Regions from separate parts of the Fictibacillus sp. UD genome, predicted to be linked through region 3. Evidence: riboswitches for the same ligand, from Rfam matches in the RefSeq annotation. Region 3 holds a riboswitch; each other region holds the start of a gene.

Region 1 (5,835 bases), on a different contig from region 3:
AAAGGCCCTGAAAAGGAAAATATGCCTGATGTAGAAGGCTATAATATTGATGATGCTAAAGAACTTTTAAATGATAATGGCTTTACAAAAATCAATGTTAATTACGAAGAATCAGAAACAGAACTTGAAGGGACAGTACTCACTCAAAGTCCAGACAGAGATGAAAAGGTCACACCAGCAGAAACAACCGTGACTTTAACTGTTAGTTCAGGAACTCCTACCGTCCAAGTTGAGAACCTAATTGGAGCAACAGAGCAAGATGTTAAGACTTTTGCTGATAATGCTGGTTTAACCGTTGAGTTTTCAAGTGAATTTTCTGATACCGTTGAAAAAGGAAGAGTAATCTCACAGAAGCCTACTCCATTTACACAAGTCGAAAAAGGCGCTACCATTTCCGTTGTCTTATCAGATGGTCCAGAAGTAACGGAGGAGGAGCCGCCAGCTGATGACGATCAACCTGCAGAAGATCGCACAGTTACGAAGGATATTGAAGTAAAGCCGGATAAAAAGGACAAAAGACAGCCAGTTACTGTAAAGATTGTATATTCGGATAAAAACGCTTCAAATGCGGTTTTTGTAGAAGAGCAGATTACCGATACAAAAAAATATCAGCTACCTCTAACGATTGCTGAAGGGGGAACTGCTTCTTATGTTGTATATATCAACGGAAAAGAAAAGAACGCTGAGACAATTAAGTACGATGATGTTAAAACTGCCAATGGAAGAATGGAAGATGAGGAAGGGGACGATGGTGATTAAGCATGCCTGAAGGAAGAATTGTTAAAGCCCTCGCTGGTTTTTATTACGTTAAGGAAAATGGAAAATCAGAAGTTTTCCAATGCAGAGGCAGAGGAAACTTTCGCAAAAAGAAAGTGAATCCGTTGGTCGGTGACTGGGTAGAGTATGAGTCGACCAACATTACAGATGGATACATTCTTGATGTGAAAGAACGGAAAAATGAACTTGTCCGTCCGCCAATTGCTAACGTAGACCAAGCCATCCTTGTTTTTTCAGCAACAGAACCAGATTTTAGCACGCTTTTATTAGACCGATTCCTTGTTCACATTGAAGCAAATGATATTCTGCCTGTGATCTGTATTTCAAAAATGGACCTTGTTCAACAATCAGAAGAAATGGATGAGATTCAGAAATATATTGAAATCTACAAACAGTTAGGATACGAGGTAATTCCGACCTCAACGAAAACAGATGATAGCTTGGATTTGTTTTATCCGTTGTTCAAAGACAAAGTAACGGTCTTTGCGGGACAGTCAGGTGTAGGTAAATCATCTTTATTAAATGCTATAAATCCAGAATTAATGCTTGAAACGAATGAGATCTCAACCCATTTAGGCAGAGGGAAGCATACGACACGGCATGTAGAATTAATTCTGTTTGGAAACGGATTAGTTGCGGATACACCCGGATTTAGTTCACTGGATTTTATGAATATCGAGGCGGAAGATTTATCGATGTATTTTCCAGAGATGGATGAACTGCGCGGTGATTGTAAATTTAGAGGGTGTTCGCATACATCTGAACCGAAATGTGCCGTAAAAAAAGGTGTTGAAGACGGAGCTGTTCCAGAGTTCCGATACGACCATTACGTAAGTTTTTTACAAGAAATAAAAGATCAAAAACGGAGGTACTAATGATTAAAATAGCTCCTTCCATTCTTTCGGCTGATTTTTCGAAGTTAGGCGAAGATATTAAAGCTGTAGAAGAAGCTGGTGCAGATTACATTCATGTAGACGTTATGGACGGTCATTTCGTTCCGAATATAACGATCGGACCGCTTGTCGTTCAAGCCATTCGCCCAGTTACTAAGCTCCCTTTAGATGTACATTTAATGATTGAAAATCCTGACCGATATATCGAAGCATTTGCACAAGCGGGTGCAGACATTATATCTGTTCATGTTGAAGCAACTCCGCACTTGCATCGAACGGTTCAATTTATAAAAAAACAAGGAGTAAAAGCGGGTGTGGTCATCAATCCAGCTACACCGGTTGAACTCATTAAACACATCATCCAAGATGTTGATCTTGTTTTACTCATGACCGTAAATCCGGGGTTCGGTGGGCAAGCATTTATTGAAAGTGTTGTTCCGAAAATCAAAGAAGTTGCCGACCTTGTGAAGACACAAGGGTTAGACGTAGAGATCGAAGTGGACGGTGGAGTGAATCCGGAAACCGCACAACTCTGCATAGAAGCAGGTGCTAATGTATTAGTAGCCGGTTCAGCCATTTATGGAAAAAAAGATTTAAAGGATGCAATTCAATCCATCCGTGGTGTATAATTGAACCAAATAATAAAATAAGCAACCACAGGGGGAGTCCTTAAAAGGGCTGAGAGGGGAGTGTTCTCCCGACCCTTTGAACCTGAAGCTGGATCATACCTGCGTAGGGATGTGGAGTCGTATGACTTTTTGTATTCAAATAAGATGAATCCTAAAGCAACCGCGCTCACATGCCGGTTGCTTTTTTTATTTGCCTTTCACTTCAATCAAATTGCATGAAGGCATGAAAAAAGATTTTTGAAAAAGGAAAAAAGGAGGATAAACAATGAAGAATAACAACATTTCTTTACTAACAGAGATAGCTATTATGTCTGCTCTGTCATTGATCTTAGGCATGATTAAATTTGCTGGACCGTGGCCGCAAGGCGGGTCTGTATCTCTTGAGATGGTTCCAATCTTCTTGATGGCCTTTAGAAGAGGCTTTAAAGCAGGTGTATTTACTGGATTAGCGGTAGGCCTTCTTCAGCTTCTTGTTAACCCTTATGTTGTACACCCAGCTCAATTGGTTCTAGACTATCCGTTAGCCTTTGCTCTAGCAGGTGTTGCAGGTGCGTTTGCGCCGTCATTGGCACAAAATAAATCGAAAAGAACGATTCTAATGGTTACGGGTATCTTTGTCGGCTGTTTATTAAGAACGATCTCGCACGTTTTATCAGGAGTTATCTTCTTTAGTGATTTAGCGGAAGAAATGAACATATGGCTTTATTCATTTATGTATAATGGTTCATTCATGATTGTTATTTTTGTAATAACGTCACTTGTGGTCATTCTTTTAACAAACACGGCTCCTAAATTATTGCATGCAGCACGAAGCGGATACACCCGAGCAGCATGAAAATAAGAATCGTTGCAGGTGGCCCTGAGCATTTGATACCTGATCTAAATGCCTACCATAGTTCACCTGAGTGTGTGTGGGTAGGAGTGGACAGGGGCACATTGTATCTGATAGAAAAACATATCATCCCAAATTATGCTTTTGGGGATTTTGATTCAGTTACAGATATTGAAAAAAGAAAGATTCTGCAAACTCAGATTAATATTAATCAATATCGCTCAGAAAAAGATGCTACAGATTTGGAAATCGCTTTAGAATGGGCGTTGAATCAGAATCCAGAGGAAATCTTGTTGTTTGGTGCATCTGGAGGAAGGCTGGATCATGAGCTGATGAACATACAGCTTTTATATAAGAGCCGGCATAACTTAGCTTCTGTAAAACTAATCGATATAAAAAATGAAATCTCACTTCACATGCCAGGCAGCTACAAAATTGATCATGATGAAAAATACCATTATATTTCTTTTCTTTCACAGACTGATGAGGTAAAAGGAATAACATTGGAAGGTTTTAAATACCCTTTAAGACATGCAATTTTAAATGCTGGATCGTCATTGTGCATCTCTAATGAGCTTGTAAATAAAAGTGGTACTTATTCTTTCGACTCCGGCATAATATTGATGGTAAAGAGCCGTGATTAAAAAAAATTACGGAATACAGGCCCCAATGCACCTTTTTATAAAAAGGGGAATAAAGTATTTTATTGTTTAGCTCTTATCATTTTTTATGGGCCTGGAGGAGGGGTAAGATGAAATTTTATACCATTAAACTTCCTAGATTCTTAGGGGGATTCGTACGTGCCATCTTAGGTTCTTTTAAAAAAGGATAACAAACAAAAAAAGCGCCCAGTGCGCTTTTTTTGTTTGTGTACAGATCCTGCTGATGAATGTGGTTACTGTCGGCTTGAGCAAAAATACTGTCCATTTAGATATTATGTACGAAAAGACTCTTTTCTAAAGGCTGTTTTCTAAAAGATTGTTGCCTTCAAATATTGTCTTCTATGAAGGTTGATTGGAGTGCAAGGTGCGAGACTCCTGCGGGACAAGCGGTCAGGTGAGACCCTTATGGCGCAAAGCGGCAAGGGGCTCACCGCCTGCCCCGAGGAAAGCGAGCACCTGGAACGGAAATCAACTACTTCCAAAAAAAAACAGCAGCGGCAGCTGCTGTTTTTATTTATACACGTTCAACTTTACCTGATTTAAGGGCACGAGCAGAAACGTATACGCGCTTAGGCTTTCCGTCCACAAGAATACGAACCTTTTGGACATTAGCTCCCCAGCTTTTCTTTGATTTGTTCATTGCGTGAGAACGCTTGTTACCAGTTTTAGGTCCTTTTCCAGTAATAAAACATTTACGAGCCATAGTAGGTGAACCTCCTTTACAGCAAAAAAGCTTTGCATCAATTCAATCGTATGTTAAATACTAAATAATATTAGCATGACTTCAGAAGCAATGCAACATATTAGTGAAAGGTTTTCAAGTAAATTTCCTTGACAATACTATTTACATAGTGTGAAATGTAGTAGTCCTTTCAAAAAAGACTAATGTATAGTAAAATATTTGTTAGCCATTTAACAATTTAAAGGGGGATGTAAGCATGTCCATTGAAATGAAAACAACCTATGGTCAAATTGATATTTCTAATGAAGTGATTGCCACTATCGCTGGTGGAGCCGCAATCGATTGTTATGGAATTGTTGGCATGGCATCAAGAAAGCAATTAAAGGATGGAATAACTGAACTTTTAGGACGTGAAAATTTCTCCCGAGGGATCGTTGTTCGCCAAGAGGAAGATGAAGTACATATCGACATGTATATCATTGTAAGTTATGGAACAAAGATTTCTGAAGTGGCTCATAACGTTCAGAACAAAGTGAAATATACCCTGGATCAAATGCTTGGTTTAGCGGTTGACTCGGTGAATATCTATGTTCAGGGTGTCAGGGTGACAACCCCTTAGTTAGGAGGAAGTTTTGTGTCTTTAAAAGTATTAGACGGAAAAAAGTTTTCAAAAATGGTGCTCGAGGGCGCTTCAAACCTATCAAGAAACGCAGCAATGGTCGATGCACTGAATGTATTTCCTGTCCCTGACGGAGATACAGGAACAAACATGAACTTAACGATTACTTCTGGTGCAAAAGAAGTAGAAAAAAACACTTCTAATAGTATCGGGGCCGTAGCAAGTGCTTTTGCAAAAGGGTTACTAATGGGAGCACGAGGAAACTCAGGAGTTATCCTATCTCAGCTATTTAGAGGCTTCTCTAAATCAATTGAAGGGAAAGACTCTATCTCTGCAGCTGAATTTGCTAATGCATTTGATAAAGGTGTAGAAACAGCTTATAAAGCAGTTATGAAACCAGTAGAGGGTACAATTTTAACTGTAGCGAAAGATGCAGCTAAAAAAGCAGTAAAAGAAGCTAAAAAATCAGATGACATTCTATACATCATGAAAGAACTTGTAAAAGAGTCTAAAGCTTCCTTAAACAGAACACCAGATCTTCTGCCTGTGTTAAAAGAAGTTGGCGTTGTAGACTCTGGCGGCCAAGGTTTAGTTACGGTTTATGAAGGGTTTTTAGCAGTGCTTGAAGGTAAAGAACTGCCGAAAGTTTCTGTGAACGCACCTTCTATGGGTGAGCTTGTTAACGCTGAACATCATAAAGCACAGATGCATATGAAAACTGAGGATATTCATTTCGGATAT
Region 2 (5,835 bases), on a different contig from region 3:
AGGAGTAGAAGCATGGAAAAAGTACTTATTTTTGGACACAAGAATCCAGATACTGACACGATTACTTCAGCAATAGTTTACGCTGATCTTAAGTCTAAATTAGGACAAAATGTAGAAGCAATCCGCCTAGGTGAAATTAATGGTGAAACAAAGTACGCTCTAGATTACTTTAAAGCTGACTCTCCGCGTTTAGTTGAACATGTTTCTGCTGAAACAAACTCGGTTATTTTAGTCGACCACAATGAACGTCAGCAAAGTGCAAACGACATCGACAAAGTTCGAGTACTAGAGGTCATTGATCATCACCGAATCGCAAACTTTGAAACAAGCGATCCTCTATACTACCGTGCAGAGCCTGTTGGATGCACTGCAACCATACTGAACAAGATGTACAAAGAAAAAGGTGTTGAAGTAGAGAAAAATATTGCAGGACTTATGCTTTCTGCTATTATTTCTGATTCTCTTTTATTCAAATCACCAACTTGTACAGAAGAAGATGTTGAAGCAGCACGTGAGCTAGCTGAAATTGCAGGCGTAGATGCTGAAACTTACGGACTTGAAATGCTTAAAGCAGGTGCTGACTTAAGCGATAAGTCAGTTGATGAGCTTATCTCTTTAGATGCTAAAGAATTCAATATCGGACCTAGTAAAGTTGAAGTAGCACAAGTAAATACTGTTGATGCTAGTGATGTATTAAAGCATCAAGCTGAACTTGAAAGTGCGATTTCAAAAGTGATTGATGAAAAAGGCTTAGATCTATTCATGTTCGTTGTAACAGATATTTTAACGAATGATTCTACAGCTCTTACACTTGGTAAAAGAGCAGAATCCGTTGAAGATGCATACAATGTGAAATTAGAAAACAACACAGCGGTTCTTAAAGGCGTTGTTTCTCGTAAAAAGCAAATCGTACCAGTACTAACTGAGGCGATGAGCAAGTAATTGTTGGCTGTAAAGGGCGAAACCAATTTAGGTTTTAGCCCTTTTTATTTTGATTTCCTGAATCTACTCGCTCACCGCACGCCGTCATGGAATAGAATTCAACCATTTCCAAGAGAGAGTCTAAAATTGTCCTCCCGAAGCAGACTTACTCAAAAACTGTTGACAATCAAAACTAGCCTGCTATTATTTAAAACATACAACCAACTAAATATTAAAAACCACTAGGGGTGCCTTTCATAAGGCTGAGATCGAAGTGTGACTTTGAGACTCTTAGAACCTGATCTGGATTATACCAGCGTAGGGAAGTGGTGTTGCGGAGACCTATATCATACATAGAGTTTAATTCTCCATATACAACCACTTTCTCGCTGAAAGTGGTTTTTTTGTTGGGTTCTTTTTAAAGGCTTTTTTTTAAAGATTGTTGCTTTTGAGGAATTTCGTTCAAGCCTCTTCTTAGATAAGTTGATTGGAGTGTAAGGGTGCGTGCCCGCCACATGATAAGCTTCTTGCAAGGCATGCGACGAGGAAACTTACAACGGCAGCATTAACTTGTAGACGCAGGAGCAAGGAATCTTCCTTGAAGCGGTCAGGTGAGACCCTTTAGGGCGCAAAGCGGCAAGGGGCTCACCGGTCGCCCCGCGGAAAGGGAGCACCTGAAACGGAAATCAACCACTTTCACAAGCAACAAATTTTGCGAAAATAGCATAAAAAACAAGGAGGATTCACATGAAAACATTCACCGAAACTTTACGAGAAAAAGCCAACCCAATTTGGGAAGCAAATCTCCATCATCCTTTTGTAAAAGGTATTGCAGAAGGAGACCTCTCTTTAGAATGCTTCAAATACTACGTATTGCAAGATTCCTATTATTTGTCTCATTTTGCTAGAGTTCAAGCAATAGGAGCTGCAAGGGCTGAAGATCTATACACCACTTCAAGAATGGCTGCTCACGCACAGGGTACGAATGATGCAGAGTTAGCACTTCACGAAACATTCATGAAACAGCTACAGGTTACCGAAGAAGAATTAGCGAACTTTGAACCCGCTCCAACCGCGTACCATTATACATCACATCTATACCGAGTAGCAGAGTCTGGTAGCTTAGGAGAAATTATTGCTGCTATCCTCCCATGTTATTGGATTTATCACGAGATCGGTGAACGCTTTAAAGATGCCACACCACTTGAACCGATTTATCAAGAGTGGATTTCAGCTTATGGTGGTGAGTGGTTTTCACAACTTGTCCAAGAACAAATTAACCGGTTGGATGATTTAGCAGAAATAGCAAGTGAACAGGAAAAGGATAAGATGACTCGCCATTTCTTAATCAGCTGTGAGTACGAATATTTATTCTGGGAAATGGCTTATACACTGGAAAAATGGCCAGTTGCATACGGCACAGCTGCAACAAAAGTTGGGAGGGAAACAAAAAATGTATAAAGGACTGAAGTTAACTGATATTCTAGTAACCATTGTTATATCCATTGGGTTCGGCATTATTTATAAAATGTGGGGACCTCTTTATTATGCGGTTAAGCCGCTCGGGCTTCATATTGATCAATTGATCTATGGAATGTGGTTTATGGCTGCAACCGTTGCTTTCTTGATCATTCGAAAACCAGGGGTTGCTCTTTTAGCAGAAATTGCCGCTTCCTCAGGAGAATTTCTAATGGGGTCTGAATTTGGGCTTGAAGTTTTATTATATGGTGTTGTTCAAGGACTATTTGCAGAATTAGTCCTTATGACGTTTCGCTATAAGCGGTTTGATTTATTTGTTATTTCTCTCGCAGCGATAAGCGCTTGTGCAGGCTCTTTCATTTTAGACTTTTATAAAGGTTACGTTGGTGATCTATCAACATGGAATCTTACACTATTTATTATATTCAGGCTCATTGGCTCCATCATCTTTACTGGAATGTTAGCTGTTTCAATCGCTAAAGCACTAGAAGCAACAGGAGTGACTAAACTGGTTCGCCCCTCATCAAAGGAAGATTATGAGGCACTGGATCAATAAATGAGGTGGCTGAAATGGATACCGCAACATCTGTAAAACATTTAAGATTAAAGTTTCCAGGGGAAGATGACTTGCTCTTTAAAGATATAAATTTATCTTTCCAAAAAGGAGAGAAAGTGCTTTTGCTCGGACCTTCTGGATCTGGAAAATCTACTCTCCTGCAAGTTCTTTCTGGACTTATTCCTCATTCTGTAGAAGTTCCTATTAAAAGCGAAGGTATACAGAATCCTGATAAATGGGGGTTTGTGTTTCAAGATCCTGAAACACAGTTTTGTATGCCGTATGTCGATGAAGAAATAGCATTCGTGTTGGAGAACTTACAAGTCCCAAGAGAAGATATGCCAAGCAGGATAGAGGAGTTATTGCATGAAGCAGGTTTACATTTGAATGATATCCATACACCGATTCAGAACCTTTCGGGCGGAATGAAACAGCGTTTAGCTATCGCATCGGTGTTAGCACTCGATCCCGATGTCATTTTTTAGACGAACCTACTTCACTAATTGACGAAAGTGGTACTGAGCAAATTTGGGAAACGGTAAAAAAGATTGGCGAGGATAAAACGATAATTATAGTGGAGCACAAAATTGAACTGATCGTTGATTTTGTTGACCGTATAATCGTTTTTACTCCTGAAGGAAGAATTCTTGCTGATGGGGATTCTTCCACCATTTTTTCACATTACAAAGAGAAACTTAAACAGTATGGCATTTGGTATCCAGGTGCATGGAACGAATACAAAAAGGAAAGCTGTTCGACGATCCAGTGTATGCAACATAACAAATTGTATCTAGAAAGCTTTAAGGGGTATCGTAACAAGCAATTAAAAATATCGTTAGAAAGCACAACCGTTCATTCTGGAGAGTGGATAATGGTAAGAGGAGAGAACGGTGCAGGTAAGAGTACGCTATTGTTATCGCTAATGCAGTTGATAAAAACATCTGGCACCTATCAGATGAACGATTTTACCATAACGAAAATTAATGATTTGTATGGCTTAGCTTATCTCGTTTTTCAAAACCCTGAATTTCAATTTTTAACAAATTCTGTATACGATGAAATGACATATGGATTAGCTATAGATCATGAAATTACAGCTAGAGCAGAAGAAATACTAACTACTTTCGGGCTAGCAACAAAAGAGAAGCATCACCCGTATCACCTTTCTATTGGTCAAAAGAGAAGGTTAAGTGTCGCTTCAGCATTCATACAACATCCAAAGGTCCTATTGCTTGATGAACCAACATTTGGTCAAGATTCTATAAACACGTTTAAGATTCTAGAGTGGTTGGAAAACGAAAGGCAAAAAGGAACCATTATTATAATGGTGACACACGACTCCAAAATCGTTCAACATTTTGGAACAAGGCTATGGGAAGTGAAGAATGGAAAGGTAGTCACTGATTGCAAAATAAATGGGTCGTTGAGGTCTAAAGAGGAGCACTTATATGAATACAGTCTTTAGAGGCAAAGGGACTTGGCTGCATAAAATTAATCCTTCATTAAAACTTCTAACGATGATGATTTTATTTGTTTTTGCAATCACTATTCATCAACTAAATTTTATGATCGGATTTTCAGTAGTTATATCTCTACTGTTTCTATTCGGTACAGGATACTCATATAAGCATATCCTTCTACTTTTGATTCCATTTTTACTTATATTTTTATCAACATCTTCGTCTATGATCCTGTTTGGGAAAGGAGAAACCACGTTATTTAAATGGGCGTACGTCCATATAACAGAAGAGAGTTTACTTCGGGGTATTCATTTAGGATTTAGAGCTTTATCATTTGCCATGCTGAGTTTAACGTTTGTCTTAACAACACAGCCTGTTAAACTGTTTTATTCATTAATGCAGCAGCTTAAACTTTCACCAAAGTACGCATATAGCTTTATGGCTGCTATTCGGTTAATTCCAATTTTGATAGAAGAATTCCAAACCATACGTAACGCCCAAAAAGTAAGAGGGGTTATAGGGTATAAGAATCCGTTGAAAAGATTGCAGCATCTTGTAATCCCTTTGTTATCACAAAGTATTCGGCGAGCACATCGAATTGCAGTTGCTATGGAAGCAAAAAGGTTTGATTCAAGTAAAAAGCGAACCTTTTACTATGAAGTTGGGTTCTCAAAGTTCGATTCTCTTTTTGTGAGTTATTTTCTAATCATGTTTACGCTTGCGTACATTTTCTCCATGTACTTCCCATTATTTTCTACAGATGTTAGATTTTAAACAGACAAAGAAGCTGAATTTACATTTCAGCTTCTTTGTTTTAACAAGGTCATGTTGTCTTTTTGCTTTATTACAACAGCATAACGATCTTCTTTAATATTTTTGTATATGTAATAAGGCACCGTTAACTCTTTCCCGTCAGTAAATACAATTTTATAGCTCGGCTGTGTAACAAGTGAAGTACCTATATCTTTAGTCAGCTCAATTCTCTTTTTTTCAATCACGTGGCCACGATATTTGATAACCTCAAATTCTTTTTCAACATAACCAGACCAAGCGAAAAAAAGTAAAAATCCAGAAACAAAAGTGCATAGTATGGAAACCATTCTCATCATAAGATCACCTCTGTCTATTGTTAGTTAAAAGTCTAAAATTTATAGAAGAGGGAAATCACATAAAAAGGGTTTACATTGAAATTATCTAATATTATTCAAGACCTTTGTTTTTCTTTAAAATCATGATCATGTATTAAACGGTTATGCCAGCGAGTTAATAACAATAGAACAATGATTGAACCGATCAGTGTAAGTGACATATCCCATTGTGCATCCCACATGTCACCTTGTGCACCAACAAAGTCTTTTGTTTCACGTTTAGCTATTTTTCCTGCAAGCCACTCTATGATTTCATAGCAAGCAGACACCG
Region 3 (5,835 bases):
CATTTTCTTGAATAGGTCTGTGATGCTTTTGAATCAGAGCAGTCAGCATGTCTGTATAGTCTTGCAGAAAAGCATTCCGATTTTTAACACCTGAAAGTGAGAGCTCCATCTCCATTACAGCACTTGGGATTTCTTCTTCGTCCACCTGCTCCATAAGAGAAACTGCATCCCTTTTTATTTTTTCTGTAAGTGATAATACGTGAGCGAGAGCGGTTTGGTCTTGAAGCTTCTTGATTGTTTCTGAAGAAAGTCCTAATGAATCTGATAATAAAAATGACCTTCCGGCACTTACATATAGAACTTCTACAAGATTTCTTACATTCCTTGTACCCGCACGAACAACAAGCCCTACTTTTTCCAAAGCCTTAAGATGATAGTTCACTTTTTGAGCGGAATCGTTCATTTTCTTTGATAGCTCTGTCGCAGATTGCGGATTCTTCAACAAGCTTATGATTTCTGATCGGACTGGATGCAGAAGGGCAGCCGCTTGTTCGGGCTCTGTGACGATAAAAGTTTCAGGCATGCTTTGATTCCTCTTCACTTTCATCACCTCACTTTAACCATATTATTCTTACATAAAAATTATTCTTTACGTAAAATCATTTTATTACGTCACCCTTCATTATGTCAAAGAATTTAGCAAAATATACGTTTGCCTATTAAGGACATAAAAAAACAGACTGTCCTGTAACTTCCAGCCTGCTTTTCTTCGCTATAAAAGCGGTATTGCACCTAGTATCAAGAAGATTACCGCCATTCCTGCATTTAACCAAAATTCAGTTTTTTGATTAAATATCTTTCGTTCTACCGCACGAAATAAAAAGATAACCGTTAAGATCGAAAACAATACGGTGGGGCTCTCCCACGTTTTTCCGTTATAGATGGCGAGCAGCAGTCCAAGGAACATGAGCACCATCTCCGTATACACCCAGTGTTTTGGTCGTTTTTTCATCAAACAAAAGGCCCCCTTTCACCGGTTGATAATACACAGTGTACGGTGCAGAGGCCTATTCGGTGCTTATCTTTATACAGGTTTTCCTTGTTTTTCCTTTACCCAGTTCCCTGATGGTGTATTTTTATGAAGGACACGCAGTATGATCCATCCTAGCAGTCCGCCAATTACAGAACTCAAAAGGAAAGGTGCTACAAAAAAGAACGCTCCTGTTTTGGAACCTAATAAGTATGTAGCAACAGGCACTGCCACTAGAGCTCCAATTATGCCCGTCCCTATCCATTCTCCGATTGCAGCAAAAAAATATCTTCTTCCCTTCATATAAAAATACCCCGCTGCTAACGCTCCGATCATGCCCCCTGGAAAGGCAAGCAATGAACCGACACCAAACAAATTGCGCAGTAAACCTATGCTAAACGCGACCACCATAGCTGGAAACGATCCGAGTGTTACACCAGCAATAACATTAATCGCATGCTGAACTGGAAAAGCTTTTGCAACACCAGCAGGAATCCAAAAAACATGAGAAGACAATGTACCGATCGCTACCAGCATCGCCATAAGAGTAAGTTTCTGAACAGATATCTTCACTTACTCACCTCTCTTCGCTGACTGAATAACATCAATCATTTTCCTTGATGCTTCTTCAGGGTTATCCATACCGCTTATTGCCGAAATAACTGCGGCACCATCAGCACCAGCCTGAATCACCTCATTTGCATTGTCAATCGTGATGCCACCAATTCCAACAAGAGGCAGGTTGATATTATTCATGAGAAGTTCCTTGATTAGTTCTACACCTACAGGTTCTTCAGCATCCTCTTTTGAAGCAGTTTGATAGATTGGACCAACCCCAAGATAATCTGCACCATGTGAAACGGCATCTTCCGCTTCTGCCAGTGTATGAGCAGAAACACCAAGAATTTTACCTTTTGTTTCATGCCGTATTGTCTTTAAGTCTCCGTCTTTCTGTCCCACATGAAGTCCATCAGCATCGACGGTTTTCATTAACTCCAAATCGTCATTTACGATAAAAAGCACTCCGTGTTCTCTGCAAACCTTTTTTGCACGAATAGCTATTTCAAAACGCTTTTCACCACTTAAACAGTTCGCTCCTTTTTCCCTAAACTGAAATGCAGTAATACCACCTCGAATCGCTTGTAAAAGAATGCGTTCAAAAGCTGCCGGCGAATTACAGTTCATCGTTCCAGCCACAAAATAAAGGGAAAGCTGCTGTTTTACCTCTGCATTTAAAGAAGTCCTCATATTCTTGCTTCCTCCGTTAAAGTGTGATCTCTCCAGTTGATTGAACCTTGCCAGATTTCGGGCGTGCTCTCTAATACAAACAGCTGATCAATAAGGTTCTGCTGAAAGCTCCCCGGTCCCTTTGCTGTCTTTACTGCTTCCTCAGCTGCTTTTGTGAGCATGAGAATCGCTAAAGCTGTCCGATCCAGAATGGAAAGTGTCTGGGTCCGTGCCTCTTTTCGATTCGCCTGATATAAAGCCACAATGGAGGTTGCAAAGCAGCCTGTACCTGTAACAAAAGCTAGCATGGGATCACCATGAGAAAGTATTATTGATTTCTCACCATCAGAAATGACATCCTTCTCTCCGGTCATCGCGATGAGACACCCCGTTTGTTTTGCAGCCGCCGAAGCAAGTTTAATCAAGTCTTCTTCAGAGCTTCCTAGTCCACCGATTTCGCCATCAACGCCCTTGCCTGTCCAGTCTCCTTTAGCAAGAAATTGTATCTCTGCAGCGTTTCCGCAAATTGTCAGAATTGTTTGGGGCCAGACCCCCTTCAATTGTGAATATTCTGATAATATCTCATTAACCACTTCTTGGCGGAAAGCGGACAGTCCAATTCCTACTGGATCGAGTACGACTGGTACACCCCTCTGCATCGCTTTTCTACAAGCTAGAATCATAGACTTGGCAGTTGGTTCATCGAGCGTCCCGATGTTCAACACTAATGCGTCTGCAACCCCTACAGCTTCTTCTACTTCACGTGCGTCATGAACCATCATTGGGCTTCCTCCAGCAGCAAGTACACCATTTGCAAGGAAATTCATTGTAACGTTATTGGTAATGTGATGTACAAGCGGCTTTTCTTTTCTAACGTCAGCTACAAACGCCTTCCATTCTTGAACTCTAGTATTGTTCATGTGCAATCCTCCTATAAGCAAAATGATTAACTGGTCCATGACCTGAACCGACTTCTATCCCATGTGCTATTGCGTTTTGAATAAACTTCTTCGCATGCTCAATTGCACTCTCAGCTTTCTTCCCGTAAGCCAGCTCTGCTGTAATGGCTGCAGAGAAGGTACATCCTGTTCCGTGTGTATTTTTCGTGTTAACACGCTTTTCTACAAGTTCAACCCTCTCAACACCGTTATACAGAAGATCAGAAACATACTCCCCGCTGTCGAAGTGACCGCCTTTTATTACGACATAATCAGCACCACCATCAAACAGCACTTTTGCCGCTTCTGCTCTTGCTTCCTCACAATCTATCTTGATCCCTGTTAAGGCTTCTGCTTCAGGAATGTTAGGGGTGATGACTTTTGCAATCGGCAGCATATACGTTTTCATCGCATGAATTGCTTCCTCTCCTAAGAGAGTGGCACCGCCTTTTGCGATCATGACCGGATCGACAACCACGTTGTTCCATCCAAATTTTTCAATATAATAAACTGTTCTTTCGATGTACTCTCCGGAAAACAACATGCCTGTCTTTACAGCATGAGGTTTCAAATCACTTCCAATCGAACGCAGCTGAGCCTCCAGTCCCTCTAACGAAACAGGAAACACCCCTTGAACGCCAACCGTGTTCTGAGCCGTTACTGCTGTAATAACAGACATTCCATAAACTCCAAACTCTTGGAACGTTTTCAGATCTGCTTGAATACCTGCTCCTCCACCGCTGTCTGATCCTGCAATGGTCAGTGCTTTACTTACTTTTATCAGCTGTGCCACAATATCGCCTCCTTATTACATACAAAAAGCCACCCGCAAGATTATTAGCGGGTGGCCATTACAGATTCATTAGCATTTGCATGAAAGAGAAGCTTGTAATCATCCACACCGCTTCCCTACGCCAGTATGATCTGGATCAGGTTCAAAGGGTCGAAGGCTACAACCTTCTCTCAGCTTTTTATAAAAGCACCCCTAGCGGAAATGACTATATTGAATTAATTCCATCCTACCCACACAGAGTTCTAAATGTCAACGTTTTTTTCACTTAAGTGTTTCAAGTGTGTTTAAGCACCTTCAATTACGGGGAAATAGTAATTAACACACAATAACAACATAAAAAACACAGAACAAAAACATTTGTAACAAAATGGAGAATTAACAGAAATAAACATGACAAACCATTAACAAATTTACCAAAAGGTGGTGAAAAAGCGGTACATTGGAATGATTCTTAAAATTTTTTCAGAATTTTCAAATAAAATGGTTGTCATCGAGCACCTTGCTCAGTATACTAGTAGAAACCTAGAAACATAAAAGGTTAATTGGATAGGGAGATAATATAAGGAGGGAAACAGGATGAAAGACAAAAACACTTCTTTTAACAAAAACCAAAATGAGATGGTGCAGTACAAGCAACAAAAAAGAGACCCATTTGCCTTCAGCCTTATTGCTCAAATGGTATTGGATGAGGCCCTTCACAATTATTACAAAGAGTATTATGAAAGAGAAATCGACAATGCCTTAGATACAAAAGATAAAGAACGCTTTATGAAACTAACCTCAGAATACAAAGCGTTTCTCGGTTAAGGCTTCTTAAACGGTACACCTTTTATCAAAAGGTGCCGTGAAAGCCAAAACACCCTTTCAGCTAACGGATCGATATCCGCGCTGCAGAGGGTGTTTCTGACGTGCCCGTTAACTGACACTTATTAAAAACTCAATCAATCAATTCAACGTTGTCGGGGATTCCGGCTTTTTCTTTTGTGCTTTTTTCCTTTTCCACCATACCCAGTATAGGACCGCGATTACAATTAGCCATATAGGAGCTAGACCAACCAACGCAACGACTACAAAGGAGACCGCTGAAACCAAAAAATTCACAGTTTCCATAAACAGCATCTTCGTTTTTGCCCACGTATTCAATTCTTCTGTCTGAAGCTTTTCTGCTTTTAAATTTTTCACTTCAAACTGTATCGTTACTGTAGAGTAATCACTTTGATTTTTCAAGAAGTTTAATCGTCCTTCAATCTGTTCGATCTCTTCCTGAACGGAAGCAAGGTCAGCTGATATTTTTAATAAGTCTTCTGTTCTCTGTGCATCCTTCATGAATGATTCCAATCGGTCTCTGACTTGCTGTTTTGCTTTTAAGCGGGAAGAAAGATCTACATACTCTTCTGTAACATCTTCTCCCCTTACATTTTCGTGTGGTGTTCCTTTACTTAATTTTCGAACCTCACCTAAAAACGTTCGAAAACCATCCATTGGAACCCGGACAACCATCGTGCCAGATTCATACCCCTTCTCACCTGCACTTGTATTCGATTCCACGATATAGCCGCCCTTATTCTCAACCATATTGCGAACCATTTCCATCGTATTCTGCAATTTATCAACTGAAATCTGCATGTCTGCGTTATAGATGACTTTTCTTTGATCTTTAATCTGTTGCTTTTTATCTCCACTAGTATCCGAATCAGCTTTCGACTTTCCTTCTTCTGAAGCATTTTCCATCTTTGCATCTGAACTGCCACCGGCAAAATCTTGATCGCTAGCCATCTTGCTTTCAGACTTATCATTGCTGCTGCACGCGCTCAAGAGGAGCACGACGATAAATACCCACACTTTCCATTTTTTCCACATATCGTATTTCCCCCTTTTCACCTTAGACGCTTTAAAAGAAAAAAAGG

Evidence for each region. A riboswitch is a leader RNA that binds a small molecule or an ion and turns the genes downstream of it on or off. The one in region 3 is predicted to bind thiamine pyrophosphate.
Region 1: another riboswitch for thiamine pyrophosphate. It lies ahead of thiT (energy-coupled thiamine transporter ThiT); the one in region 3 lies ahead of thiD (bifunctional hydroxymethylpyrimidine kinase/phosphomethylpyrimidine kinase).
Region 2: another riboswitch for thiamine pyrophosphate. It lies ahead of tenA (thiaminase II); the one in region 3 lies ahead of thiD (bifunctional hydroxymethylpyrimidine kinase/phosphomethylpyrimidine kinase).

What each region holds. Positions count from the first base shown of each region.
Region 1 is NZ_JARUHH010000026.1:330-6,164, reverse strand. Features, by position in the region: gene pknB (Stk1 family PASTA domain-containing Ser/Thr kinase) at 1-759, shown strand, start outside; gene rsgA (ribosome small subunit-dependent GTPase A) at 762-1,652, shown strand; gene rpe (ribulose-phosphate 3-epimerase) at 1,652-2,299, shown strand; TPP riboswitch at 2,320-2,426, shown strand; gene thiT (energy-coupled thiamine transporter ThiT) at 2,565-3,134, shown strand; gene P8610_RS20065 (thiamine diphosphokinase) at 3,131-3,775, shown strand; gene spoVM (stage V sporulation protein SpoVM) at 3,883-3,963, shown strand; gene rpmB (50S ribosomal protein L28) at 4,308-4,496, opposite strand; gene P8610_RS20050 (Asp23/Gls24 family envelope stress response protein) at 4,732-5,094, shown strand; partial or broken gene P8610_RS20045 (DAK2 domain-containing protein) at 5,110-5,835, shown strand, end outside.
Region 2 is NZ_JARUHH010000003.1:150,679-156,513, reverse strand. Features, by position in the region: gene P8610_RS07055 (manganese-dependent inorganic pyrophosphatase) at 13-942, shown strand; TPP riboswitch at 1,156-1,263, shown strand; gene tenA (thiaminase II) at 1,669-2,382, shown strand; gene P8610_RS07045 (ECF transporter S component) at 2,375-2,956, shown strand; gene P8610_RS07040 (ABC transporter ATP-binding protein) at 2,971-3,441, shown strand; gene P8610_RS07035 (ABC transporter ATP-binding protein) at 3,531-4,421, shown strand; gene P8610_RS07030 (energy-coupling factor transporter transmembrane component T family protein) at 4,405-5,190, shown strand; gene P8610_RS07025 (hypothetical protein) at 5,217-5,522, opposite strand; gene P8610_RS07020 (DUF2238 domain-containing protein) at 5,621-5,835, opposite strand, start outside.
Region 3 is NZ_JARUHH010000002.1:99,733-105,567, forward strand. Features, by position in the region: gene P8610_RS04010 (winged helix-turn-helix domain-containing protein) at 1-523, opposite strand, end outside; gene P8610_RS04015 (hypothetical protein) at 713-955, opposite strand; gene thiW (energy coupling factor transporter S component ThiW) at 1,025-1,537, opposite strand; gene thiE (thiamine phosphate synthase) at 1,544-2,218, opposite strand; gene thiM (hydroxyethylthiazole kinase) at 2,215-3,117, opposite strand; gene thiD (bifunctional hydroxymethylpyrimidine kinase/phosphomethylpyrimidine kinase) at 3,104-3,916, opposite strand; TPP riboswitch at 4,025-4,132, opposite strand; gene P8610_RS04040 (IDEAL domain-containing protein) at 4,505-4,735, shown strand; gene P8610_RS04045 (DUF4349 domain-containing protein) at 4,874-5,788, opposite strand.